3 regions of the Modestobacter italicus genome follow, and region 3 is predicted to be linked to each of the others. Evidence: riboswitches for the same ligand, from Rfam matches in the RefSeq annotation. Region 3 holds a riboswitch; each other region holds the start of a gene.
The links. Region 3 has a riboswitch for S-adenosylmethionine ahead of MODMU_RS10395 (GNAT family N-acetyltransferase). Riboswitches for the same ligand answer to the same signal wherever they lie in the genome.

Region 1: it holds a riboswitch for S-adenosylmethionine, as region 3 does, so the genes downstream of both, thrC (threonine synthase) here and MODMU_RS10395 (GNAT family N-acetyltransferase) in region 3, are expected to answer to the same signal.
Region 2: it holds a riboswitch for S-adenosylmethionine, as region 3 does, so the genes downstream of both, MODMU_RS25235 (bifunctional o-acetylhomoserine/o-acetylserine sulfhydrylase) here and MODMU_RS10395 (GNAT family N-acetyltransferase) in region 3, are expected to answer to the same signal.

What each region holds. Positions count from the first base shown of each region.
Region 1 is NC_017955.1:774,289-780,350, forward strand. Features, by position in the region: gene MODMU_RS03750 (alpha/beta fold hydrolase) at 1-2,138, shown strand, start outside; gene MODMU_RS03755 (ABC transporter permease) at 2,135-2,992, shown strand; gene MODMU_RS03760 (HAD family hydrolase) at 3,033-3,854, opposite strand; SAM riboswitch class I at 3,914-4,041, shown strand; gene thrC (threonine synthase) at 4,060-5,355, shown strand; gene MODMU_RS03770 (cold-shock protein) at 5,531-5,731, shown strand; gene groL (chaperonin GroEL) at 6,013-6,062, shown strand, end outside.
Region 2 is NC_017955.1:5,305,530-5,311,591, reverse strand. Features, by position in the region: gene metX (homoserine O-acetyltransferase MetX) at 1-878, opposite strand, end outside; gene MODMU_RS25235 (bifunctional o-acetylhomoserine/o-acetylserine sulfhydrylase) at 880-2,172, opposite strand; SAM riboswitch class IV at 2,218-2,333, opposite strand; gene MODMU_RS25230 (threonine aldolase family protein) at 2,373-3,440, opposite strand; gene MODMU_RS25225 (zinc-binding dehydrogenase) at 3,492-4,520, shown strand; gene MODMU_RS28835 (RodZ family helix-turn-helix domain-containing protein) at 4,528-5,127, opposite strand; gene MODMU_RS25215 (mechanosensitive ion channel family protein) at 5,124-6,023, opposite strand.
Region 3 is NC_017955.1:2,105,683-2,111,744, forward strand. Features, by position in the region: gene MODMU_RS10380 (ABC transporter substrate-binding protein) at 1-126, opposite strand, end outside; gene MODMU_RS10385 (amino acid ABC transporter ATP-binding protein) at 217-996, opposite strand; gene MODMU_RS10390 (amino acid ABC transporter permease) at 993-1,952, opposite strand; gene MODMU_RS10395 (GNAT family N-acetyltransferase) at 1,949-2,479, opposite strand; SAM riboswitch class IV at 2,678-2,789, opposite strand; gene MODMU_RS30020 (FAD/NAD(P)-binding protein) at 3,054-4,934, shown strand; gene MODMU_RS10405 (LLM class flavin-dependent oxidoreductase) at 4,953-6,062, shown strand, end outside.

The sequences.
Region 1 (6,062 bases), 1.3 Mb from region 3:
GTCTGCTCGGCGGCGGTGGTGCCAGCGGCGATGGTGGCGGTGGCACCGCACCCGACCTCTCGACCGTCGACCCCGCCGCGGTGACCCAGGCGCTGACCTGTGGCCGGTTCCGCGCCGACGTCTGCGCGGCCTACCAGTCCGCGGCCTCGACCGGCCGGCTCACCCCGGAGGTCGCCGCCGTCCTGGACCGCAGCAGCCCCGCCACGGTGCTGGACCGGATCACCGCGCCGACCCTGCTCGTCCAGGGCACCCAGGACTCGCTCTTCGGCTTGGGCGAGGCCGACGCCAACGCCCGCGGCATCGCCGCGAACGGCACCGAGGTCAAGGTCGTCTGGTACGCCGGCGGCCACGACAGCTCCGCCTCCGACGCCGTCACCGCCGACCTGCGGGAGCAGGTCGCCGGCTGGTTCGACCACCACCTGCGGGGCACCGGACCCGACCCGGGCGCCGGGTTCAGCTACCCGGCGCCGACCGGCCTGGGCAGCGGGGTGGGCACCGTGCAGGGCGGGCAGCAGACCGTCGACGCCGCCGCCTACCCCGGGCTGGCCGCCGACGACCCGGTGCGCCGCACCGAGGTGGCGCTGCAGGGGCGGACCCAGCCGGTGGTGACGCCGCCGGGCGGGAGCCCCGCCGCGCTGTCGACGCTGCCCGGCCTCGGCGGGGTGACCGCCGCGCTGGGCGGCACCACGCTGGAGATCCCCGGCCAGTACGCCGCCTTCGACAGCGCCGAGCTCACCGACGCCGTCGACGTCGTCGGCGCACCGACGGTCACCCTGCAGGTCGCCGCCCCGGCCGGGACGGCGACGCTGTTCGCCAAGCTCTACGACGTCGGCCCGGACGGGTCGCTGACGCTGCCCAGCGGCCTGGTCGCCCCGCTGGCGCTGACCGGGCTGTCCGCCGACCCGAGCGCGCCGACCGAGGTCGCGGTGACGCTGCCGGCGATCGTGCACCGCTTCGAGGTCGGGCACACCATGCGGCTGCTGGTCTCCTCGACCGACCAGGCGTACGCGCTGCCCGCGGACGCGGCCGTCGACAGCGTCGGCCTGGCCGCGGGCACCTCGCTGGCCGTCCCCGAGGTCCCCGGCCAGACCCAGGCCACCGCCGGCTCGGCCCGCTGGTGGGTGCTGCTCGCGGTGCTCGCCGCCCTCGCGCTGCTCGGCTGGCTGGCCGCCCGGCTGCTCGCCCGCCGGCGGGGCCGCCGGCTGGCGGTGACCTCGCCCGACGGGGAGGACGTGCCGCTGCGCTTCACCGGCGTCACCAAGGCCTACAAGGACGGGTTCGTCGCCGTCCGGGACCTCTCCTTCGAGGTGCGCCGCGGCCAGGTCCTCGGCCTCCTCGGGCCGAACGGCGCCGGGAAGACCACCTCGCTGCGGATGCTGATGGGGCTCATCCGCCCGACGGAGGGCCGGATCGAGGTCTTCGGGCACGCGGCACGGCCCGGTGCCCCGGTGCTCTCCCGGCTGGGGTCGTTCGTCGAGGGCACCGGCCTGCTGCCGCACCTGTCCGGCCGGGACAACCTCGACCTGTACTGGGCCGCGACCGGTCGCCCGCGCGCGGACGCGCACATGGAGGAGGCGATCGAGGTCGCCGGGCTCGGCACCGCCATCGACAAGCGGGTGCGCAGCTACAGCCAGGGCATGCGCCAGCGGGTGGCGATCGCCCAGGCGATGCTCGGCCTGCCCGACCTGCTGGTCCTCGACGAGCCGACCAACGGGCTGGACCCGCCGCAGATCCACGCGATGCGCGACGTGCTCCGCTCCTACGCCGACACCGGCCGCACGGTGATCGTCTCCAGCCACCTGCTGGCCGAGATCGAGCAGACCTGCAGCCACGTCGTCGTCATGGCCAAGGGCCGCAAGATCGCCCAGGGCACCGTCGAGGAGATCGTCGGCACCGGGGGAGCGGTGCTCATCGGCCTGGCCGACGAGCGCGACGCCGACCGCGCGGTCGAGGTCCTCGCCGGTCTCCCCGGCGCCGGTCCGGTCGAGCGCACCGACGAGGGGCTGGTCGTCGACCTCGGGCCGGTCGGCCGGGCGCAGGCGCTGACCGCGCTGGTCACCGTCGGCGTGGCGGTCGACCAGCTCACCCCGCGCCGTCGTCTCGAGGACGCGTTCCTGTCGCTGGTGGGGGAGTCGTGACGTCGTCCACCGGAGCCGCCGCCGGGTACCGGCCCGAGCGCACCCTGCGGCTGGGGGTCGAGCTCCGCCGGCAGTTCAAGCGGCGCCGGACCATCGGCGTCCTGGTGCTGATGGCCGTCCTGCCGCTGGTCCTGATCGGCGCCCTGGCGCTGGGCGGCGCGGAGGAGGCCGAGGCCAACAGCCGGGTCAACCTGGTCGACGTCGCGACGGCGAGCGGGCTCAACCTGACGCTGTTCGTGCTGTTCGCGACCTCCGGCTTCTTCCTGGTGGTGGTCTTCGCGCTGTTCTTCGGCGACACCGTCGCCAGCGAGGCGTCGTGGGGGTCGCTGCGGTACGCGCTGGCCACCCCGGTGCCGCGCGCCCGGCTGCTCCGGCAGAAGTGGCTGGCCGCGCTGGTGATGTCGGTCGGCGCGATGGTCCTGCTGGTCGTCGTCGCGGTCGTCGCCGGCGGGATCGCCTACGGCTTCGGCGACGTCCAGACGCCGGTGGGCATCGGGCTGGAGCAGCGGACGGCGCTGGTCCGGCTGGCCGGGATGGTCGGCTTCCTCGCCGTCCACCTGCTCGTCGTCGGCACGCTGGCGTTCTGGCTGTCCACGGTCACCGACGCCCCGCTGGCCGCGGTCGGCGGCGCGGTGTTCACCACGGTGGTGTTCGCGGTGCTCGAGGCCGTCGAGCAGCTGGGCGACATCCGCGACTGGTTCCCCACCGCGTTCAGCCTGGCCTGGACCGACCTGCTGCAGACCCCGGTCGACTCCGGTGACCTGTTCCGCGGCGTCGTCCAGGGGCTGGCCTGGTCGGCGCTGTTCACCGCGCTCGCCTTCCGCCACTTCGCCCGCAAGGACGTCACCTCCTAGCGGAGTGCCACGGCGCGGAGAACGCGCCCGTGGCACTCCACTAGAGCGAGGCGAGCACCGCCTGGGCCCAGCCCTCGCCCATGGGGTGGTCGGTCACCGAGGCGTTCGGGACGGCGGCCAGCAGCTCGCCCATGCCGGTGACGGCCGCGCCGTTGGCGGTGACCCACAGCCGGCGGACCGCCGGGGCCATCTCCAGGTCGCTGACGCTGTCGCCCACCGCGACGGCGTCGTCCGCGGTCAGCCCGCGGCGGGCGAGGTCCCAGGTGATCGCCGCTCCCTTGGAGATCCCGCGCGGCATGAGGTGGTAGACGTGCGGGGGCAGCGCGTCGTCGTCCAGGGTCATCCGCGGGGTCGCCGGGACGGCGCCGTTGTCGTTCATCGTCAGCCAGCCCCAGCCGCGCTCGGCCAGCCACCGGTCGACGGCGGCGGCGTCGACCCGGCCGCGCAGCAGCGCGTCGGCCGAGTGCGCGGTGTGCCAGGGCTCGTGCCACTCCAGCCGGCCGGGGTGCGCGGCGGTCAGCGCCTCGACCACGCCGAGCTCGGCCATCACCTGCATCGGCGTCCGGCCGGCGTACCGCTCGGGCAGGTCGCCGGTGAGCAGGTGGGTCTCCCGGCCACCGGACCAGCTGACCAGCGACCCCAGCTCGGAGATGGCACCGTCGGCGGCGAAGATCCGCGCGGCCTCCACCAGCTGCGCGTGCGTCCGGCCGCTGACCAGCACGAGGGCGACGCCGGCCCGGTGCAGCTCCAGGAGGGCCTCGGCCGGGGTCGGGGTGAGGGCACGGCCGGCGGTGTGCCAGAACGAGCCCCGGGGGCCGACCATCGTGCCGTCCAGGTCGGTGTAGACGATGCGGGCAGCCACCCGTCCATCCTGGCCGGTTCGGGGTCCGCCCCACCGCCCCGGGTAGGCTCGCGGCGTTCCACTCATCCAGAGGGGCAGAGGGACACGGCCCGATGAAGCCCCGGCAACCGCCGTGCGCAGTCCTGCGCACGGAAGGTGCCACATCCGTCCCGCGCGGCTCGACGGCCCGGCGCGGGGAAGATGAGGAGGTAGTCGTCGTATGACCATGACCGCTCCCGGTTCCGCCCAGGCAGACGTCACCGAAGGCGGGCCGGTCCCACCGAACCCCGCCCGCGGGCTGGTCTGCCGCAACTGCGGCGCCACCTTCGGCCTCATCGCCGAGCACGCCTGCGCCGAGTGCTTCGGCCCGCTGGAGGTCGACTACGACCCCGAGGTCATGCGTGCGGTGACCCGCCAGCAGATCGAGGCCGGGCCGCAGAACATCTGGCGCTACGCCGCGCTGCTGCCCGTCGGCCACGACCCGGCCGACCGGGTCACCCTCGACCCGGGCATGACGCCGCTGGTGCGGGCCGACCGGCTGGCCGCCGAGCTCGGCATCACCGGCGGGCTCTGGGTCAAGGACGACTCGGCCAACCCCACCCACTCCTTCAAGGACCGGGTGGTCAGCCTGGCCGCGACCGCGGCCAAGGGCTTCGGCTACGCCAAGATCGCCTGCGCCTCGACCGGCAACCTGGCCAACTCCGTCGCGGCGCACGCCGCCCGGATGGGGCTGCCCTCCTTCGTCTTCGTCCCCAGCGACCTGGAGCCGGGCAAGATCGTCCAGTCCGCGGTGTACGGGCAGGCGTTGATCGCCGTCGACGGCTCCTACGACGACGTCAACCGGCTGACCAGCGAGCTCGCCGAGACCGACGAGTTCGAGGACACCGCCTTCGTCAACCAGAACGTCCGGCCCTACTACGCCGAGGGCTCCAAGACGATGGGCTACGAGATCGCCGAGCAGCTCGGCTGGCGGATCCCGGCTCAGGTGGTCATCCCGATGGCGTCGGGCTCGCTGCTCACCAAGGTCGACAAGGCGTGGCGCGAGCTGGTCGCCGCAGGCATCGTCGAGGACACCGGCTGGAAGGTCTTCGGCGCCCAGTCCGCCGGCTGCGACCCGATCGCCACCGCGTTCGACAACGGCTGGGACGTCGTGAAGCCGGTCAAGCCGACCGGGATCGCCAAGTCGCTCAACATCGGCAACCCCGCCGACGGCCCCTACGCGCTGGACGCCGTCCGGCGCACCGGCGGGTCGGTCGCCCGGGTCGGGGACGACGAGATCGTCGCCGGCATCCGCGACCTGGCCCGCACGACCGGCGTCTTCGCCGAGACGGCAGGCGGGGTCACCACCGCGGTGCTGCGCAAGCTGGTCGAGGGCGGGCTGCTCGACCCGACGCTGGAGACCGTCGTGCTGAACACCGGTGAGGGCCTCAAGACCCTCGACCCGCTGCTCGACGTCGTCGGCCCCTCGCACCGGGTCCAGCCCTCGCTGCGGTCGCTGCGCGAGGCCGGTCTCATCGGCTGAGGAAGGCCCTACCACACCGGGTGAGACCCGGCGGACAGGACCGGTGACCTGGGCTCTTGCGTCCTGTACCGTTCCGCGCGGTTCGAGTTCCACGTTCGTGTCGACGGGCGGGAGAGCGAGACCCCGGCCCCTCGATCAAGAGGTGCCGTCCGCACGCACGAACGTGGGAGCACACGTGGCACAGGGCACCGTGAAGTGGTTCAACGCCGAGAAGGGCTTCGGCTTCATCGCCGTCGACGGCGGGCAGGATGTCTTCGTCCACTACTCGGCCATCCAGATGGACGGGTACAAGAGCCTCGAAGAGGGCCAGCGGGTCAGCTTCGAGGTCGTCCAGGGCGAGAAGGGTCCGCAGGCCGACGCGGTCCAGGCCGTCTGAGCGGTTCGCACCACGAGGCCCGGTCCCCTTCGGGGGGCCGGGCCTCGTCGCGTTCCCGGGGGTCCGCAGGCCCGGGAACAAGCCGTCCCGACCCCCCGTTCTTGCACTCGCACAGGCCGAGTGCCAGACTTCTCGTTGGCACTCGGGGTACCTGAGTGCCAACCAGGTCGGAACGGTGAGGCACTGGTCGTGCGCCGCAGGAGGCGCACGCAACCGGTGTCGTCCGTCGCGGGCGCCGGACCTGACCGTGCCAGCGATCCACGCATGGAGGACATCACCACATGGCCAAGATGATCGCGTTCAACGAAGAGGCGCGCCGTGGCCTCGAGCG
Region 2 (6,062 bases), 2.4 Mb from region 3:
ATCGCCTCGGTCAGCACCACGTAGCTGCCGGCGTCGAACCGCGCGGCCAGCTTGGCGGCGTGGTGGTCCAGGTAGGAGGCCACGGCGAACCGGCCGTCGTCCTGCACCGTCGTCCCGAACCGCGCGTCGAGCTCCAGGCCGCTGCGGTAGGTCAGGTGGGCGATCCGCCGGGCGATGCCGAGGCCGGTCACCGGCCCGGGCCCGGGGGCGTAGTCGCCACCGGCCCAGGCCGGGTCGCTGCGCACGGCGGTCTGCTGGGTGGTCTGGGTGCCGATCTGGTCGGCGCTGGCCACCGCCCCCGAGGCGAGGAAGAACAGCCCGGCGACCCGCTCGGGCCGGGAGACCGCCCACTCCAGCGCGCGCATCCCGCCCATCGAGCCGCCGAGCACCGCCTGCCACCGGCCGATGCCCAGGGCGTCGGACAGCGCCGCCTCGACCGCCACCTGGTCGGCGATGGTGACCTCGGGGAACCGGGAGCCCCACGGGCCCCCGTCCGGCGCGGCCGACGAGGGCCCGGTCGTGCCCTGGCAGCCGCCGAGCACGTTGGCGCAGACGACGAACAGCCGGTCGGTGTCCAGCGGGGCGCCCGGGCCGATCAGCGACGGCCACCAGCCGGCCGTGGCGTGCCCGGGCCCGGCGGGGCCGACGACGTGGCTGTCGCCGGTGAGCGCGTGCTCCACCAGCACCGCGTTGCCCGCGTCGGGCGCGAGGGTCCCCCACGTCTCGTAGGCGACCCGCACCGACGGCAGGGAGCCGCCGCGCTCCAGCGCCAGGGGCCCCAGCTCCACGAACTGCCGGTCGCCCACCGGGTCGCCGGGGAGCCAGCCGCCGGTCCGGGCCCCGGGGGCAGCCGGAGCCGCCCCCCGGGGCCCGGGCACCTCAGGACCCCTTGGCGGCCCGGAAGCCGGACTCCAGGTCGGCCAGGATGTCCTCGATGCCCTCCAGGCCCACCGCCAGCCGCACCAGCCCCGGGGTGACGCCGGTGGTCAGCTGCTCGTCGGCGGTCAGCTGCGAGTGCGTCGTGGACGCCGGGTGGATGACCAGGCTGCGCACGTCGCCGATGTTGGCCACGTGGCTGTGCAGCTCCAGCCCCTCGACGAAGCGCTTGCCGGCCTCGATGCCGCCGCGGATGTCGAACGCGAGCACCGCACCGGCGCCCTTCGGCGCGTACTTCTGCTGGGCGGCGTGCCAGGGCGAGGACGCCAGGCCGGCGTAGTGCACCGACTCGACCTCGTCGTGGGACTCCAGCCACTCGGCCACCCGCTGGGCGTTGGCGACGTGCCGCTCCATCCGCAGCGACAGCGTCTCGATGCCCTGGACGACCAGCCAGGCGTTGAACGGGGAGATCGCCGGGCCGAGGTCGCGCAGCAGCTGCACCCGGGCCTTGAGCGCGTACGCCGGCGCACCGAGGTCGGCGTAGACGACGCCGTGGTACGTCGGGTCCGGGGTGGTGAAGCCGGGGAACTTCCCGCCGGTCCAGGCGAAGTTGCCGGAGTCGACGATGATCCCGGCGATCGCCGTGCCGTGCCCGCCCAGGTACTTGGTGGCGGAGTGGACCACGATGTCGGCGCCGTGCTCGATCGGCCGGATCAGGAACGGCGTGGCGATCGTGTTGTCGACGATCAGCGGGACGCCGTTGCGGTGCGCGACCTCCGACACCGCCGAGATGTCCAGGACGTCGCCCTTCGGGTTGCCGATGGTCTCGGCGTAGAAGGCCTTGGTGTTCTCCTGCACCAGCGACTGCCAGTTCTCCGGGTCGTCGGGGTCCTCGACGAAGGAGACCTGGACGCCCAGCTTGGGCAGCGAGTGGTGCAGCAGGTTGTACGTGCCGCCGTACAGCGAGGCGGAGGCGACGACGTGGCTGCCGGCCTCGGCGATGTTCAGGATCGCCAGCGTCTCGGCGGCCTGGCCGCTGGCCACCGCCAGCGCCGCGACGCCGCCCTCGAGCGAGGCCACGCGCTGCTCCAGCGCGTCCTGCGTCGGGTTCATGATCCGGGTGTAGATGTTGCCCATCTCGGCCAGCGCGAAGAGGTCCGCGGCGTGCTGGCTGTCGCGGAACTGGTAGCTGGTCGTGGCGTAGATGGGCAGCGCCCGGGCGCCGGTGGTCGGGTCGGGGGCGGCGCCGGCGTGGATCTGCCGGGTCTCGAAGCTCCAGCCGCTGGGCTCGGTCATGCGCTGAGTACCTCCTGGGTCGCCGGAGCACCCACAGCGCGGAGGGCTCCGTCCTTGCCGGACGGCGGGCGCCGTCCAGCCAGCTCTTCCCCTGGAGCACCTCAGACGGAGTTGAGGTTGCCGGGCAGCCAGCCAGGTGCTTGTCGCTGCCTCTCGTGAGCCAGGACGATCTTAGGACGACGGCCGGGCTGCTGCGCAAGTCACCCCTGGCCGCCCGCCAGCAGCCCGATGGCCGTCCGGACCTCCTCGATCGGCAGGGCCGTGGTGGCGTCGCCGACCGGCAGCTCGACCCGGACCACCCCCGGGTCGGCGGTCGGCGCCGCCCGCTCCCAGGTCCACAGCCCGCCCTCGGCCAGCGTGCGGGCCGCCGCGGCGAACCGGTCGGCGTCGGTGCGGAGCAGCAGGTGCAGCATCGGCGTCTGCGGCGGGTCCGGGACGACGGTGACGCCGGGCAGGTCCCGCACCGCGGTGGCGACCTCCCGGGCCCGCTCCAGGTAGCCGGGGAACAGCGGCAGCCGCCGGCGCAGGCAGCTCAGCGCGGAGGCCGCGCCCGGCCAGAGCCCGAACAGCGTGCCGCCCAGCCGGCGCCGCCACTCGCGGGCCTCGGCGACCACCTCGGCCGGCCCGGCCAGCGCGCTGCCGGCCAGCGCGCCGATGCCCTTGTAGAAGCTCACGTAGGTGGTGTCGAACAGCGCGGCGACCTCGGCCGGCGGGCGGCCGTACCCGGCGGCGGCCTCCCACAGCCGGGCGCCGTCCAGGTGGGCGGCGGCGCCGCGCTCGCGCGCCCAGGTCGCCTGGGCGACCAGGTCGTCCCACGGCGGGAGCTGCCCGCCCAGGTCGCGCTGCGGCAGCTCGACCAGCAGCGCCGCCGGGTGCTCGGCGACGGCGTCCAGGTCCTCGCGCAGCAGCAGCCGGTCCCGCTCGCCGGCCGGGCGGCCGACCAGCCCCTGCAGCCGCTCCAACGCCCGCCCCTCGTGCACCTCCAGGTGGCACTGCGGGTGGTAGACCACCGCCCGGCGCCCCCGGTGCTCGGCGTGCACCCGCAGCGCGGCCTGCTGCGCCATGATCCCGCTGGGCAGGTAGACCGCCGCCGGCTGGCCGAGGACGTCGGCGACCTCCTCCTCCAGCTCGGCGACCACGCCGCCGTCGCCGTAGCGGTCCACCGCGGTGTCCGGCGGGATCGTCGCGAGCAGGTCGGCAGCGGTCTGCGGGCCGTGCCCGGTCAGCGCCCGGTCGCAGGACCGGCGCAGCGCAGCGAGGTCGTCCACGCCGCCAGCCTGCCTGCCGCCCCCGCGGCGGCACCAGGCAGGCTCTGCCCCGTGCGCGCGCTGGTGTTCGAGGAGTTCGGTGGTCCCCTCACGGTCCGCTCGGTGCCGGAACCGCGGCCGGCCCCGGACGGCGTGGTCGTGCAGGTGGGCGCCAGCGGCATCTGCCGCAGCGACTGGCACGGCTGGTCCGGCCACGACCCGGACGTCGTCCTGCCGCACGTCCCCGGTCACGAGCTGGCCGGCACCGTCGCCGCGGTCGGGGAGCGGGTGCGCAGCTGGTCGGTCGGCGACCGGGTGACCGTGCCGTTCGTCTGCGCCTGCGGGCACTGCCCGCCGTGCCGCGAGGGCGCCGGTCAGGTGTGCCTCGACCAGACCCAGCCCGGCTTCACCCACTGGGGCTCGCTGGCCGAGCTGGTCGCGCTGGACGCCGCCGACGTCAACCTGGTCGCCCTGCCCGAGGGCATGCCGTTCGCCACCGCCGCCGGCCTGGGCTGCCGGTTCGCGACCGCGTTCCGCGCGGTCACCGGCGTCGGCCGGGTGGTCCCCGGCGAGTGGGTCGCCGTGCACGGCTGCGGCGGGGTGGGGCTGTCCGCCGTCCAGGTGGCGGTCGCGGCCGGCGCGCGGGTGGTCGCCGTCGACGTCTCGCCGGGCGCGCTGGAGCTGGCCGCGGCGTGCGGCGCGGAGCACCTCGTCGACGGGGCGGGCGACGTCCCGGCCGCGGTCGCCGAGCTCACCGGCGGCGGCGCGCACGTCTCCCTGGACGCCCTCGGCGCGGCCGTGACCTGCCTGAACTCCATCCGCAGCCTCCGCCGGCGCGGCCGGCACGTGCAGGTCGGGCTGCTGCCGCCGGCGGTGGGCCGACCGGAGGTGCCGATGGAGCTGGTGATCGCCGGCGAGCTGGCGGTGCTCGGCAGCCACGGCATGGCCGCCGCCGACTACCCGGCGATGCTGTCGCTGATCGAGGCCGGGCGGCTGCACCCCGAGCTGCTGGTGACCCGCCGGCTGGGGCTGGACGACGCGGGCGCGGCGCTGGCCGCGGTCGGCCGGGAGCCGGGGATCGCCGTCGTCACCTCGTTCTGAGCCGCGGTCAGCCGGTCGGCTCGGCCGACGTCGGGGCGGCCGTCGTCGCCGGTGCGCGGGTGGACGCGGGGGCGCGGCTGGTCGACGAGGGCGCCCGGCTCGTCGGCGTGCTCGTGGCGCTCGGGGTGCTCGAGCTGCGGGGGGCCTCCTCGCCCGGCTCGTCGGGGGTGGTCGACGGCGCGGTCGTCGCCTCGTCCTCGTCCGGCTCGGTCGGGGTGGCGCTGGTGCGGGGAGGCCGGGTCATCGTCGCCGTCGGTGCCGAGCTGGCCGGCGCGGAGGTGGTCGCCGGGGCGGTCGGGGCGGGGGTGGGGGCCGGCGCCGGGTCGCTGGGCACGTAGGACCGGGGCACCTGGATGGTCCGGCCGTCCGAGGTGGTCACCGGCACGGTGCTGCCCTCGTCCCGCGGCAGCGCGGTGTTGAGGCCCAGCAGCAGCACGAACAGGCAGCCGATCACCACCGTCGAGGTGCGGGCGCGGCCGACCCGGGAGGGGACGTGGTGCCACAGCCGCGCGCGGCGGGTGGCCGGCGCGGTGGTGACCGACGGCTGCTCGAGGGTGGCCTGCGGCAGCACCGTGGTGGGCTGCTCGTCCGGCGAGGGCCGGGTCATGCGCGACCCCCGCTCCGGGCCCGGTCCTCGGCCAGCGCCTCGTCCTGCACGTCGTCCTGGGCGGCGGTGGCCCGCAGCGACACGCCCTCTCGGGACAGCGCCAGCGCCACCCGGGCCCGCAGGTCGCGGCCGACCTCGAACTGCTTGCCCGGCAGCGTCCGGGCGACGATCCGCAGGTTGACCTCGTCCAGCGCCAGGCTCTCCACGCCCATCACGCTGGGCTCGTCGAGCAGCAGCCGGTGCAGCCGCTCGTCGTCGAAGGCCCGCTTGCCGACCTCGCGGAGCACCTCCTGGACCCGGTTGACGTCGGTCGTGGCCGGCACCGGGACGTCGACGACGGCGCGGGCCCAGTCGCGGGACAGGTTGACGACCTTGACGATCTGCCCGTTGGGCACGATCACGACCTCGCCGTTGACCGAGCGCAGCCGGGTGATCCGCAGGTTCACGTCCTCGACGGTGCCCTCGGCGGGGTCGCCACCGCCCACCACCTGGATGGCCACGACGTCACCGAAGCCGTACTGCCGCTCGGTGATGAGGAAGAAGCCGGCGAGCACGTCGCCGACGACCCGCTGCGCGCCGAAGCCGAGCCCCACGCCCAGGACGGTGGCGGGCGCTACCAGGCCGGTGACCGGGACGCCGAGGCGCTCGAGCACGAAGAAGATGGTGACCGACCAGATCATCACGATGGCCGCCCAGGTCAGCACCTGGGTCAGCGAGTGCCGGTGCTTGGCCGCCTCGGAGCGCACCAGCGCGTCCGAGCCGGTCGCGTGGGCGTCGATCCGGTCGGTGATCCGCCCGCCGAGCCAGCTCACGAACCGGGCGAGCAGCACCGCCCCGAGGATGATCAGGAGCGCGTCGAGGCCCGGCCCGCGGAGCCAGTCGAGGATGTCGTCCATCGCCGTCCAGTGTGCCCGGCGGACCGCGGGCGCCCGCGC
Region 3 (6,062 bases):
GGCGCCGGCGGGCTCGTCGGCCGCGGCGCTCTCGATCTCGGTCGAGCTGGTGCACGCCCCGAGGGCCAGCGCGGACACAGCGGCCAGGACGGCGACGAGCGGGGCTCGTCGGGTACGTGCGGTCATGGGGTTCCTTCTCCTGTGAGGGGCGCACGGGCGCGCGCCATCGCCGGGCGGCGCAGGTGCGCCGTCCGAGACCGGTGGGGGGTGGGGCTTCTAGAGGACTCGCGCGAGGAAGGCGCGGGTGCGGTCGTGCTGCGGGGCGTCGAGCACCTGCTCGGGCGGGCCCTGCTCGACCACCCGGCCGTCGTCCATGAAGACGACCTGGTCGGCCACCCGGCGGGCGAAGCCGATCTCGTGGGTGACGACGATCATCGTGGTGCCGGTGCTCGCGAGGCCCTCGATCACCGAGAGCACCTCGCCGACCAGCTCCGGGTCCAGCGCCGACGTCGGCTCGTCGAACAGCAGGACGGCGGGGCGCATGGCCAGCGCCCGGGCGATGGCGACCCGCTGCTGCTGCCCGCCGGACAGCTGCCGGGGGTAGGCCTTCTCCCGGTCGCCGAGCCCGACCCGGGCCAGCAGCTCGCGGGCCTCGGCCTCCACCTCGCGGCGCTCGCGGCCCTGGGCGGACACCGGCGCCTCGACCACGTTCTCCAGCGCCGTGAGGTGCGGGAACAGGTTGAACGACTGGAAGACGAAGCCGAAGCGGGTGCGCTGCCGCAGCACGTCCTTCTCGTGCAGCTCGTGCAGCCTGTCGCCCTTGCGGCGGTAGCCCACCAGCTCGCCGTCCAGCGCGATGAAGCCGCGGTCGACCTTCTCCAGGTGGTTGATGCTGCGCAGCAGCGTCGACTTGCCCGAGCCCGACGGGCCGAGGACGACGGTCACCGTGCCCGGCTCGACCACCAGGTCGACGCCGTGCAGCACCTCGGTGCCGGCGTAGGACTTGTGCACGCCGTGCACCTCGACCCGGCCGGGACCGACCCCGACGGCGGTCATCGGGTGGCTCCGCGCGCGGCGCCGAAGCGGGCCAGGACGCCGGTCAGCTCCGCGCGGACCCGCTGCAGGGGTGTCGGCGGCAGCGTGCGCACCGCGCCCCGGGCGTAGTGCCGTTCCACGTAGTACTGGACGACGGTGACCACCGTGGTGAGCACGACGTACCAGATCGCGGCCACGACGAGCATCGGCAGCACCCGCTGGGTCCGGCCGTAGATGACGCTCACCGTGTAGAACAGCTCGCCCAGCGCCAGCACGTAGACGATCGAGGTGCCCTTGAACAGGCCGATCACCTCGTTGACCGCCGTCGGCACGATGGTGCGCATCGCCTGCGGCAGCACGATCCGGGTGGTCTGCCGGCGCCGCGGGATGCCCAGCGACGCGGCCGCCTCGTGCTGGCCCTGGTCGACCGAGAGGATGCCGGCCCGGACGATCTCCGCCGAGTAGGCGGCCTGGTGCAGGCCCAGCCCGAGCACCGCGGCGCCGAACTTGTCGATCAGCGAGAGGGTCTGCACGCTGGCGAAGGACGGGCCGAACGGGATGCCGACGTCCAGGTGCTGGTAGAGGTAGGCGAGGTTGTACCAGAGCAGCAGCTGGAGGATCAGCGGCACCGAGCGGAACACCCAGGTGTAGCCCCAGCTCACCGCCTGCAGCAGCGGCGAGCGGCTCAGCCGCATCAGCGCCAGCACCGTGCCCAGCGCGAAGCCGAGCACCGCGGTGATCGCGGTCAGCTCGATCGTGGTGAGCACGCCGCGGACGATCGACTCCTCGGTGAGGTAGGCGCCGACGACGTCCCACTCCCACCGCGGGTTCGTGATCAGGCTGTTGACCACCATCGCGAGCAGGACGGCGACGACGGCGGTCGCGACCCAGCGGCCGGGGTGCCGGGCCGGCACCACCCGCAGCTGGTCGTAGGGGGTGCCCGAGCTGGTGACGGGCCGGGTGTCGAGCGTGGTCACGGGAGGTCCTTCTCGAAGGCGTAGAGGCGCTGCTCGACCGGCAGCGCGCGCAGCGCGTCGGTGTCGGTGGGGCGGGGGACGGCCGGGTCGAACAGCGGTGCCCAGCCGGCGGCGAGGTACAGGTCGCGCGCTTCCGGCTGGCGCGGTCCGGTGGTCAGGTACATCCGGGCGTAACCGGCCGCGGCGGCCCCCTGCTCGAGCAGCGCGAGCACCCGGCGGGCCAGCCCGCGGCGGCGGTGCGACCCGGCGGTCCACATCCGCTTCACCTCGGCGGCGCCCGACGGGTGCCGCATGAACGCGCCGCCGGCGACCGCGACGCCGTCCTCGACCAGCAGCAGGAACTCGCCGTCCGGCGGCAGGAACGCCGCGGCCGGGTAGCGGGTCAGCTCCTCGGACGCGCCGCCGAACAGGTCGCCGTAGCGGGTGTCGTACTCGACGGCGAGGTCGGCGAACAGCGGCGCGGCCAGCGGGTCGTCGAGGTGCACGCGCACCACCTGGAGGGCGTGCGGGGACAGGGACGTGGACATGCGGGAGGAGCTCCTGTGCGGAGGCGCGCGCCGACGAGGGCGCGCGGAGGTGGGACGGGAGGGCTGCGGGTCAGCGACAGAGCGCGCTGTCGGTGCGCAGCAGGTCCACGGTCGGCCGGCCGACCAGGTCGGTGGCGGCGGCACGGATGCCGGTCTGTCCCACGGGTGCTGCTCCTCGTTCGTCCCCTCGGGAGGGGAGGCCTCTGCTTGCCGGGCGCGGACGCGCACGGCCAGGTCGTCACCCGGGGCACCCCGTCGCAGGGAGGGTTGCCGGCCAGCGAGCCGGGGCTTGTCGCTGGCGCTCAGGACCTGGCAGGGACGATAGGGGCACACCCGGCGACGCGTCAATTACGATCGACTTGATAGACATTGTGAGCCTCTGCACTCGCCGGAGGGGAACAGCCCGCCCCCCGGACGCGGTTGCGCCAGTCACCCGGACACCGGAAGGAGACGCACGTGCCCCGCACCCCGCTGGTCTGCCGCCGGCACGTCGACCTCCTGCGCACGGCGAGCGCGCAGTGTCAGCGCACGGTCGGAACCCCGCGTCCCTGACCCTCCGCTCCCCGGAGTCCGCATGCCCGCCGCACCCCCGCACACCCCCGCCGGCCCGTCGATCGCCGTGGTCGGCGCCGGCCCCACCGCCATCGGCCTGCTCGAGCGGCTGGTCGCCAGCGCGCCCGAGCTGAGCGGCCCCGGCCGCCTGCAGGTGCACCTCGTCGACCCGCACCCGCCGGGCGGCGGCCGGGTGTGGCGCGCGGCCCAGCCCTCGCTGCTCTGGGCCAACTCGCTGGCCGCCGACGTCACGGTGCTGCCCGACGCGTCGGTGACCGTCGACGGCCCGGTGGGCGAGGGCACCACGCTGTGGCAGTGGGTGGAGGCGGTGGGCCGGCACCTGCCCGAGGGCGACCCGGTGGGTGAGGAAGCGCGGGCGGTGACGCCGACGTCCTTCCCGTCCCGGCCGCTGGTGAACGCCTACCTGGGCTGGGTGCTGGCCGAGGTGGTCGCGGCGGCCCGCCCGTGGGCCGACGTGCACCTGCACGAGGACACCGTGGTCGACGTCCGGGTGCGCGCCGAGGGCGTCGACGTGGAGCTCGCCGACGGTCGGGTGCTCCCCGCCGACCTGGCCGTGCTCGCCCAGGGCCACCTCGACGCGCACGCCACCGCCGCCGAGCGCGCCGTCGCCGAGCGCGCGGCCGGCGCGGGGCTCTGCTACCTCCCGACCGGCTACACCGCCGACCTCGACCTCGACCGGCTCGCGCCGGGGGAGGACGTGCTCGTCCGCGGCGCCGGGCTGGCCTTCATCGACCTCATGGTGCTGCTGACCAGCGGACGCGGCGGCCGCTTCGAGCCGGCGGGCGACGGGCTGCGCTACCTCCCCTCCGGCCAGGAGCCGGTGCTGCACGTCGGGTCCCGGCGCGGCGTGCCCTACCGGGCCAAGCTGGGCTACGTCTGGCCCGGGCCGCCGGTGCCGCTGCGGTTCTTCACCCCCGAGGCGCTGGACGCCGATCGGGAGCTCGACCTGCGCGCCGACCTGGCGCCGGTGATCGCCCGCGAGCTCGGCTGGGCGCACTACACCGAGCTGTTCCGCGCCCACCCCGAGCGCACCGCGCTGCCCTGGGCCGAGTTCGCCGACGCGTACGTGGCCGGGGGAGACCTGACCGCCCTGGTCGCGGCCGCCGTCCCCGACCCGGCCGACCGGTTCGACCTCGCGGCCCGGGACCGGCCGCTGGCCGGGGCCCGGTTCGGTACCGCCGCCGAGCTGCAGGAGGCGGTGCGCGGGCTGGTGCGGGCCGACCTGACCCGCTCGGCGGACCCGGCGCACAGCACCGACGCCGCCGTCTTCACCGCCCTGCTGTTCTGCCACGGCACGATCGCCGGGCTGGTCGCCGCCGGGCGGCTGACGCCGCGGTCGGAGGCCGAGGACGTCGCCGGCTGGTGGATGAACCTGTTCAGCTACCTGGCCAGCGGACCGCCGGCGCCGCGGCTGGCCGAGCTGCTCGCGCTGTCGGAGGCCGGCGTGGTCCGGTTCCTGGGCGCGGACACCCGCTTCGACCTCGACGAGGGCACCGGGGTGTTCACCGCGCGGTCCTCCTCGGTCGACTCCGTGGTCACCGCCCGGGCGATGGTCGAGGCCCGGCTGCCCGCGCCGGCGGTCTCAGCGACCCCGGACCGGCTGGTCAGCTCGCTGGTCACCCGCGGGGTCGCCGCGGAGAAGACCGTGCCGGACGGCACCGGCACCGGCCGGCTGCACGTCGACGCCGAGCAGCGGGTGGTCAGCGCGACCGGGCTGCCGCAGGACCGGCTGTTCGCGGTCGGCTTCTGGACCTCCGGCGCCCAGGTGGCCGCCTTCGCCCGTCCCCGCACCAACGCCCCCTTCTTCCGCCAGAACGACGCCCTCGCCCGCCGGCTGTGGCAGGCCGTCACCGGCCGCGCCGCCGTCGCCGTCGCGGCCTGATCCCCCCGGAGCCCCCCGATGAGCACCCCCTTCCACCTCGCCGTCGCCCTCGACGGCGCCGGCTGGCACCCCGCCGCGTGGCGCGAGCCCGACGCCCGCCCGACCGAGCTGCTCACCCCCCGGTACTGGGTCGACCTGGTGCAGGAGGCCGAGCGCGGCCTGCTCGACCTGGTCACCATCGAGGACGGCCTGTCCCTGCAGTCCACCGACCGCCAGGGCCCGGACGAGCGCACCGACCAGGTGCGCGGCCGGCTGGACGCCGTCCAGGTCGCCGCCCGGGTCGCGCCGCTGACGTCGGCGATCGGGCTGGTGCCGACCGCGATCGCCACCCACACCGAGCCGTTCCACCTGTCCAAGGCGATCGCCACCCTCGACTACGTGAGCACCGGCCGCGCCGGCGTCCGGGTCAAGGTCAGCAGCAGCCCGGCCGAGGCCGCCCACATCGGCCGCCGCGCGGTCCTCGGCACCGACGACCTGTTCGCCGAGGCCGCCGACTGGGTCGAGGTGCTCCGCCGGCTCTGGGACAGCTGGGAGGACGACGCGGAGGTCCGCGACGTCGCCACCGGCCGGTTCGTCGACCGGGAGAAGCTGCACTACATCGACTTCGAGGGCCGGTTCTTCTCGGTGAAGGGCCCCTCGATCACGCCCCGGCCGCCGCAGGGCCAGCCGGTGGTGGCGGCGCTGGCGCACCAGCAGCTGCCGTACGAGTTCGTGGCCGGCAGCACCGACCTGGGGTTCGTCACCCCGACGGACGCCGCCGACGCCGGCCGCATCCTGGGCCTGGTGCGCACCGCCCAGGACGCCGCCGGCCGGGCCGCGGAGACCGTGCACGTGTTCGGCGACCTGGTCGTGTTCCTGGACGACGACGCCGCGACCGCCCGCGCCCGCCGCGACCGGCTCGACGAGCGCGCCAGGGCCGGGTACCGCAGCGATGCCGCCGTCTACGTCGGGACCCCGGCCGGGCTGGCCGACCAGCTCACCGAGTGGGCGCAGGCCGGGCTGACCGGGTTCCGGCTCCGGCCGGCGACCCTGCCGCACGACCTGCGGCAGGTCACCACCGGCCTGGTGCCCGAGCTGCAGCGCCGCGGCCTGTTCCGGACGGCCTACGAGGCGTCCACCCTGCGCGGC